2 regions of the Actinoallomurus vinaceus genome follow, and region 1 is predicted to be linked to the other one. Evidence: riboswitches for the same ligand, from Rfam matches in the RefSeq annotation. Region 1 holds a riboswitch; the other holds the start of a gene.
The links. A riboswitch is a leader RNA that binds a small molecule or an ion and turns the genes downstream of it on or off. The one in region 1 is predicted to bind glycine.

Region 1 (4,028 bases):
CAGACCCGGGTGCGCGTGCGCGCCATGAGAGTCCTCTCGGAGGGGGTACTTAAGGATCTTGGGGCGCGGGCCATGCAACCGGCGTGGCAGGCCACGGTCAATCGGATCGCGGAAAAAGGGTTAATAAACCTTCCTATCAATACGTTTCGTGATCACGCGCTTCCGGACCGGGGCGGGTCGGCGGAACGCGCTGTTCCGCCGGTCCGCCGAGAGCCGGGTCGTCAGGATCCGTCGATCAGGTGCGTGGCGAGGTCGGGGCTGAACTGACCGGCCGGGATGCCCTGGCCGATCCCGCAGGATCCGTCGGAGTCGCCCGGGACCTTCACCCAAAGCAGCATCTCGGCCCCGCCACCGACCTGGGGCGTGACGCCGAGCTTGCGGCCGGCCGGGTTGCACCACTCCCCGTTCTTCGACCCGTTGCCGTTACGGCTGGTGTCGACGATGAACGGGACCTTGCTCGACAGCGAGGCGTTCACCGCCGTGCCGTAGGACTCCGACTCGTCGGTGGTGTAGTAGTTCGAGACGTTGACCGCGAAGCCCCGGACGTTGTGCACGCCGGCGGACTCCAGCCGCTGGGCCATCACGTCCGGGGCGATCCACTTGGCGTTGCCGGCGTCGAGGTACGCCCAGGTGTTCGGCGCCTTGGCCTTGAACTGCTCGGTGGCGAACTTCAGCAGGTCCAGGCGGAACTGCCGGTCCGTGTCGGCCGGAAGGCAGTCGAGCTGGGCGAGGGCGTCCGGTTCGATGACCACGACGGCGGGCCGTGATCCGATCGCGCCGGCGAACGCCGAGATCCACCCCTCGTACTTGTCCTTGTCCGAACCGCCCTTGGACTCGCCCGAGCAGTCCCGGCCGGGAATGTTGTACGCGACCAGGACGGGCAGCTTGTCGGCGGCGTCCGCGGCCCCGACGTACGCCGAGACCGCCGTTCCGATGTCGCCGCTCCAGTCACCGAACCAGCCCGCCGTCGGCTTGTCGGCGATCGCCGACTTGATCCGGGCGGCGCGCGCGTCACCGGGGTTGTCCCGTACCCATTTGGCGGGATTGGAGTCCGGGTCGACGTAGAAGCCGCTGGTCATGTCGATCGGGCTGCCGGCCGCGGCGGCGGGCGCCGCGGCGCGGGCCGCGACGGTGCCCGCCGCCTGACCGGGCGAACACGCTCCGGTCAGGCCGACGACGGCCGCCGCGCCGAGCGCGACCAAGCCGGTGATCCGCCGAGATGTCCTTGAGTGGGCCATGGAGTTCCTCACGCTCGATGCGATGGTGAAAGCCGTGCCCCCGCCGTCGCGCCCTCCCCCGCCGGCCGCTGGTTGATCAACATAATTCGCGATCTTCAGCGGCTGCCCGAGGTTCCACGGGAATTGAGCCGGAAGTCCCGGTCCGCCGCCGGCCGGCTCCCGGTACGCCACCCGGAGGCCCCCGGTACGCGACCTGCGGTGGCCCCGTTTCCCAGGCGGCCCCACGCTGCTAGCCTGGCCATGCCGTTGATCCCGCGCGGGAGAGCGACCTCGCCGCCAGCGAGGTACGCCGAAGGAGCAACTCCTCCCCGGAACCTCTCAGGCCAAAGGAACCGTGCGGACCAGGCGACCTCTGGAAAGCGGAGCGATGCTCCCGCCGAAGGTGCAAGCCCCCCGATCAGGGGGTGAAGCTCTCAGGCACCGATGACAGAGGGGGAGGGCACCGCGACCGCATTTCGCGCGCCAATGGGAGGATGGGATCCCGGCCGCCCGCGTGATAGGAGCCTGCCCCGATGTCCACGCCGGACGCCAAGAGAACACCGTTGCACGAGGTCCACGCCGAGCTCGGTGCCACGGTCACCGAGTTCGCCGGCTACCTCATGCCGCTGCGCTACGGAAGCGAGACCGCCGAGCACCAGGCCGTCCGCACCAGCGCGGGGCTCTTCGACCTGTCCCACATGGGAGAGATCTTCGTCACCGGCCCGCAGGCCGGGGCGGCCCTCGACCACGCGCTGATCGGGCACCTGTCCGTGCTCGCCGTCGGCCGGGCGCGCTACACGATGATCGTCGATCGGGCCGGGGGCGTCCTCGACGATCTGATCGTCTACCGGCTCGCTCCGGAGACCTTCATGGTGGTCGCGAACGCCGCCAACGCCGCGGTCGTTCGCGCCGAGCTCACCGAGCGGGCGAGCGGGTTCGACAAGGCCACCGTCGACGACCGCTCCAACGCGTACGCGCTCGTCGCCGTGCAGGGCCCGAAGGCCCAGGCCATCCTGGAGAAGCTCACCGACGCCGCGCTCGCCGACCTGAAGTACTACGCGATCCTGCCGGGGAAGGTCGCCGGGATCGACGCGCTGATCGCCCGCACGGGGTACACCGGCGAGGACGGTTTCGAGCTGTTCGTCGCGGCGGGTGACGCCGTGGCCGTCTGGCGCGCCGTCACGGAGGCCGGCGGCGACGACCTGCGGCCCGCCGGGCTGTCCGCGCGCGACACCCTCCGCCTCGAGGCCGGCATGCCGCTGTACGGCAACGAGCTGACCGCCGAGACCACCCCGTACGACGCCGGCCTCGGCCGTACCGTCAAGCTGGACAAGCCCGGTGACTTCGTCGGGCGCGCCGCGCTGTCCGCGCGCGCCGACACCCCGCCTGGGCGCACCCTCGTGGGGCTCGTCGCGCGGGGGCGGCGAGTGCCGCGGCACGGGTACGCCATCGTGACGGCGGACGGCACGCCCTGCGGGGTGGTGACCAGTGGTGCGCCGTCCCCGACACTGGGCAAACCCATCGCCATGGCCTACATCGACGTGGACCACGCCGAGGACACCGACCTCGCCGTGGACATCCGCGGTAACCACGAGCCGGTCGACAAGGTAGCGCTGCCATTCTACAGGAGGACTTCGTGAGCACCACCGTTCCCGAGACGCTTTCCTACACCCAGGAGCACGAGTGGATCACCGAGCCGTCCGACGGTGTGGTGACCGTCGGCATCACGGCGTACGCCGCTGACGCGCTCGGTGACATCGTGTACGTGTCGCTGCCGCAGGAGGGCGCGTCCGTCGAGGCCGGAGAGCCGTGTGGCGAGGCCGAGTCGACCAAGTCGGTGAGCGACATCTATGCGCCCGTCACCGGCGAGGTCGTCGCGGTCAACAGCGCCCTTGAAGAGGACCCGGCCGTGATCAACTCCGACCCGTACGGCGAGGGATGGCTGTTCCGGGTGCGCACCGGTGACGACCTGGGCGGCCTGCTCGACGCGCAGGCCTACTCGAAGCTCATCGAGGAGGCGTCATGAGCCTTTCCAACCTGCCTCTGTCGGAACTCGATCCGGAGGTCGCGTCCGCGATCGAGGACGAGCTGCGCCGCCAGCAGTCCACGCTGGAGATGATCGCCTCGGAGAACTTCGCTCCGATCGGCGTCCTCGAGGCGCAGGGCTCGGTGATGACCAACAAGTACGCGGAGGGGTACCCCGGCCGGCGTTACTACGGCGGATGCGAGTACGTCGACGTCACCGAGCAGCTGGCGATCGACCGGGCCAAGGAGCTGTTCGGCGCCGAGCACGCGAACGTGCAGCCGCACTCGGGCGCGCAGGCCAACATCGCGGTCTACTTCGCGCTGCTGGAGCCGGGCGACACGATCCTCGGCCTGGATCTCGCGCACGGCGGGCACCTGACCCACGGCATGCGGATCAACTACTCCGGCAAGATGTTCAACGTCGCGGCCTACCACGTGGGTCCCGACGGCCTCGTGGACATGGACGAGGTCGCCCGGCTGGCCCATGAGCACCGGCCCAAGATGATCGTCGCCGGCTGGTCCGCCTACCCGCGGCAGCTCGACTTCGCCGCGTTCCGGCGCGTCGCCGACGAGACCGGGGCGCTGCTCATGGTCGACATGGCCCACTTCGCGGGCCTGGTCGCGGCGGGCCTCCACCCGTCCCCGGTGCCGTACGCCGACGTCGTGACCACGACGACGCACAAGACGCTCTGCGGTCCGCGCGGCGGCCTCATCCTCTGCCGCGAGGAGTACGCCAAGAAGATCAACTCGGCGGTGTTCCCCGGCACGCAGGGCGGCCCGCTCGAG
Region 2 (4,028 bases), on a different contig from region 1:
CCTTCACCGACATGGTGCTCGAACTGGACCGGGCCGGCGTCGCGGCCGAGGACGTCGCCATGCGCCGCCCGACGCTCGACGAGGTGTTCCTCCGTCTCACCGGCGCTCCCGAGGCCGAGGAGGTGGCGGCGTGAGCGGGGGAGACGGCGTGAGCGTCCTGCGGCTGCCGACGCGGCCCGCGTCGGTCACCGGACGGCTCCGGTGGGCGTTCGCCGACGGACGGACGATCGTGCGGCGGAATCTCGGCCACCTGAAGTCGCAGCCGGGAGAGCTGGTCGGCCAGCTGGTGTTCCCGGCGGTCATGGTGGTGATGTTCGGCTACGTGTTCGGCAGCGCCATCCCCGTCCCGGGCGGGGGGAACTACCGCGAGTACCTCATGCCCGGCCTGTTCGGGATGACCGCGTTCACGGGCGTGCTGGCCACCGCGACGGTGGTCTCCCAGGACGCCGGCCGCGGTGTCATGGACCGGTTCCGGTCCATGCCGATGGCACGGTCGGCGGTGCCGTTCGGGCAGACGGGCGCGGACATCATCACCGGCACCCTCGGCATGGTCGTCATGGTCGCCTGCGGTTTCGCCGTCGGCTGGCGCCCGCACGAGGGGCCGGTCCGGACCCTGACCGCCTTCGCCCTCCTGGTCCTGCTGCGTTACGCGATCAGCTGGGCCGGTGTGCTGCTCGGCCTGCTGATCAAGGAGGAGACGCTGGACCAGCTCATCCCGCTGATCTTCCCGATCACCATGGTGTCCAACTCGTTCGTGCCGACCACGGGCATGCCGGCGTGGCTGCGCGCCATCGCCGACTGGAACCCGGTCAGCGCGATCGTCGCGGCGTGCCGGGATCTGTTCGGCAGCCCCGGCGTGGTTGGGAACGCCCACCTCGTGTGGCCGCTTCGCCACCCGGTGGCCGCGACCCTGCTGTGGTCGGCCGTTCTGCTGGTCGTCTTCGTCCCGTCGGCGGTGCACCGGTACCGGACGGTGAACCGCTGACGCCGCCCCGCCCCGGACCGGCCGAGGTCATGACGGCGCCACGTCCTCGGCGCCGTCGCCGGGCCGGGGCATGGCCATCGCGTTCGGGAAGGGCAGGGCGCCGGCCTCGACGATCCGCCGCGCGAGCGGGCGAAGGCGGTCGGCCAGCCGGGCCGCGCCGTCCCGGCCGAGGGCGTCCAGCGGCGGGCGGGCGAGCCGGTCGGTGACGTCCTCGATCGCCCGCCGGTCCGCACGGCCCTCGGCGGTGAGAGCGCCGTCCGCGTCGAGGAGGCCCCGGTCCCGCAGCCGGTCGGCGGCGGCCGTCCACTCCTGTTCGGTCCAGCCCCGGTAGCCGCGCTGCTCGGGCGGGGCGAGGCCGAGTGCGCAGGCGACGACGTTCGCCTCGCAGCCGTCGAGCCCGGCGGCGAGCAGGGTGGCGACGTGCCCGTCCCCGCGGAACTCCCGGAGCGCGGTGACGGCGTGCCACAACGCCAGGTGCGGCTCGGCGGGCCTGGGCAGGGCGGCGTGCGCCGCGAACAGGACGCGGCCCGTGGCCGGCGCCGCCTCCACCGCCCGTCCCGCCAGGTCCGCGGCCTCCGCGACGCCGGCCGAGTCCACCAGGTCGCCGAGCAGGCGGCGCAGGGACCGGCCGGCGACGGCCGTCCGGGCGGCGAGGACGGTCTCGGGTGAGGAGTAGCGCCAGGCGTCCGGGATCGCACGGGCGACCATGCGCGGCGCGAAGTTGTAGAACGCGGCCGTGACGACCTCGGGAGCGGGCGCGCCCAGGGCCGCCGACCGGGAGGCGAAGTAGCCCATCCAGAAGCCCTTGAGGCCCGCGTCGGCGTACGCCGCCTTGGCCTCCGGCGCGAAGTAGACGAACGCGTGACAACACTCGATCAGCCGCCAGGTCTCGTCCATCGGACCTCCTCGTCGCCGCCGGGCCGGCCCATCGTCGCATGGGGGCGACGCGCCGATCTCCCGGGGCGTTGATCTCCGGAGCACCGGGCCCGTGGAGAGGGGCGAGGCCTCCGGTAGGGTGGAACCGCCGTCGACCTCGTACGGGAGAGACCTCGCACAGCGTGGTGCGGGGCGCCGAAGGAGCAACCCTCCCCGGAACCTCTCAGGCAAAAGGACCGTACGAGGAAGGCACCTCTGGAAAGCAGGGCCGGCGATCCAGCCGGGTCTCACCGAAGGTGCAAGCCGCGCCCCCGGCGCGGTGAAGCTCTCAGGTTCACTGACAGAGGGGGAGACCGGCCACCGGCCTGCCCGGTGGTGGCTGCGCATCCATCGCACCAGGAGGCTCCCCAATGACCGAGGTCCCCTTCGCCGATCGGCATATCGGGCCGTCGCGCGGCGACCGCGCCGAGATGGCCAAGGCCACCGGCTTTCCGAGTGTCCAGGCCCTCGTCGACGCCGCCGTGCCCACGGTGATCCGCACCGACCGTCCGCTGGACCTGCCTCCGGCGCTGACCGAGGTGCAGGCGCTGGCGCGCCTCCGTGAGCTGGCCTCGGAGAACCAGGTCCTCACCTCGATGATCGGCCTGGGCTACCACGGCACGGTCACGCCCGGGGTGATCCTCCGGAACGTCCTGGAGAACCCGGGCTGGTACACCGCCTACACGCCGTACCAGCCGGAGATCTCCCAGGGCCGCCTCGAGGCGCTGCTGAACTTCCAGACCGTCGTGAGCGACCTGACGGGGCTGCCGGTCTCGAACGCCTCCCTGCTCGACGAGGGCACTGCGGCGGCCGAGGCGATGACCCTCGCGCACCGGGCTGCAAAGGCCGGGGACACCTTCCTGATCGACGCCGACGCGCTGCCGCAGACGATCGAGGTGATCCGCACACGGGCGCTGCCGCTCGGCATCGAGGTCGTCGTCGCCGACCTGTCCGGAGGGCTGCCCGAGGGCGAGTTCTTCGGCGTCCTGCTGCAGTACCCCGGCGCGAGCGGTGTCGTGCGCGACCTGTCGGCCGTGACGGAGGCCGCGCACGAGCGCGGCGCGCAGGTCGTCGTCTCCGCCGACCTGCTGGCCCTGACGCTGCTCACGCCGCCGGGGGAGTTCGGCGCGGACATCGCGGTCGGGACGTCGCAGCGGTTCGGCGTGCCGTACGGCTTCGGCGGCCCGCACGCCGGCTACATGGCCGTGCGCGAGGGCCTGCAGCGGCAGCTGCCCGGCCGCCTCGTCGGCGTGTCCGTCGACGTGGACGGCGACCCGGCCTACCGCCTGGCGCTGCAGACCCGTGAGCAGCACATCCGCCGCGAGAAGGCCACGAGCAACATCTGCACCGCCCAGGTGCTGCTGGCCGTGATGGCGAGCATGTACGCCGTCTACCACGGCCCGGAGGGACTGCGGGGCATCGCCGAGCGGGTCCACGAGCAGGCCGTGCGCCTCGCGGGCGGCCTCGCCGCGCTGGGCGCCGAGATCGCCCATGAGACGTTCTTCGACACCGTGCTCGCCCGCGTTCCGGGCCGCGCCGAGGAGGTCGTACGGCGGGCGCGCGAGGGCGGGATCAACCTGCGCCTGGTGGACGCCGACCACGTGGGGATCGCCTGCGACGAGACGACGACGGACGAGCACGTCACCGCGGTGTGGCGGGCGTTCGGCCTGGCCGGCAACGAGGCCCTGTCCGTGATCGCGGGGGCCGCGCTGCCCGAGACGGTCCGCCGGGAGAGCGAGTACCTGACGCACCCGGTCTTCCATGCGCACCGCTCGGAGACGGCGATGCTGCGGTACCTGCGTCGCCTGCAGGACAAGGACATCACGCTGGACCGCTCGATGATCCCGCTGGGCTCCTGCACGATGAAGCTCAACGCGACCACCGAGATGGAGCCGATCACCTGGCCGGAGTTCGCGCAGATCCACCCGTTCGCGCCGCTGGAGCAGGCCCGCGGCTACGTCCGGCTGATCGAGGAGCTGGAGACCTGGCTCGCGGAGATCACCGGGTACGCCAAGGTCTCGGTGCAGCCGAACGCCGGCTCCCAGGGCGAGCTGGCCGGCCTGCTCGCCGTGCACGGCTACCACGCCGCCCGCGGCGAGGGCCACCGGAACGTCTGCCTCATCCCGTC

Region 2: it holds a riboswitch for glycine, as region 1 does, so the genes downstream of both, gcvP (aminomethyl-transferring glycine dehydrogenase) here and gcvT (glycine cleavage system aminomethyltransferase GcvT) in region 1, are expected to answer to the same signal.

The regions. Positions count from the first base shown of each region.
Region 1 is NZ_BAABHK010000023.1:118,175-122,202, forward strand. It holds gene ABEA24_RS47900 (alginate lyase family protein) at 1-26, opposite strand, end outside; gene ABEA24_RS47905 (glycoside hydrolase family 6 protein) at 222-1,238, opposite strand; glycine riboswitch at 1,486-1,583, shown strand; gene gcvT (glycine cleavage system aminomethyltransferase GcvT) at 1,751-2,857, shown strand; gene gcvH (glycine cleavage system protein GcvH) at 2,854-3,243, shown strand; gene ABEA24_RS47920 (serine hydroxymethyltransferase) at 3,240-4,028, shown strand, end outside.
Region 2 is NZ_BAABHK010000002.1:712,753-716,780, reverse strand. It holds gene ABEA24_RS09110 (ATP-binding cassette domain-containing protein) at 1-134, shown strand, start outside; gene ABEA24_RS09105 (ABC transporter permease) at 131-985, shown strand; gene ABEA24_RS09100 (SCO6745 family protein) at 1,013-1,882, opposite strand; glycine riboswitch at 2,014-2,110, shown strand; glycine riboswitch at 2,112-2,212, shown strand; gene gcvP (aminomethyl-transferring glycine dehydrogenase) at 2,272-4,028, shown strand, end outside.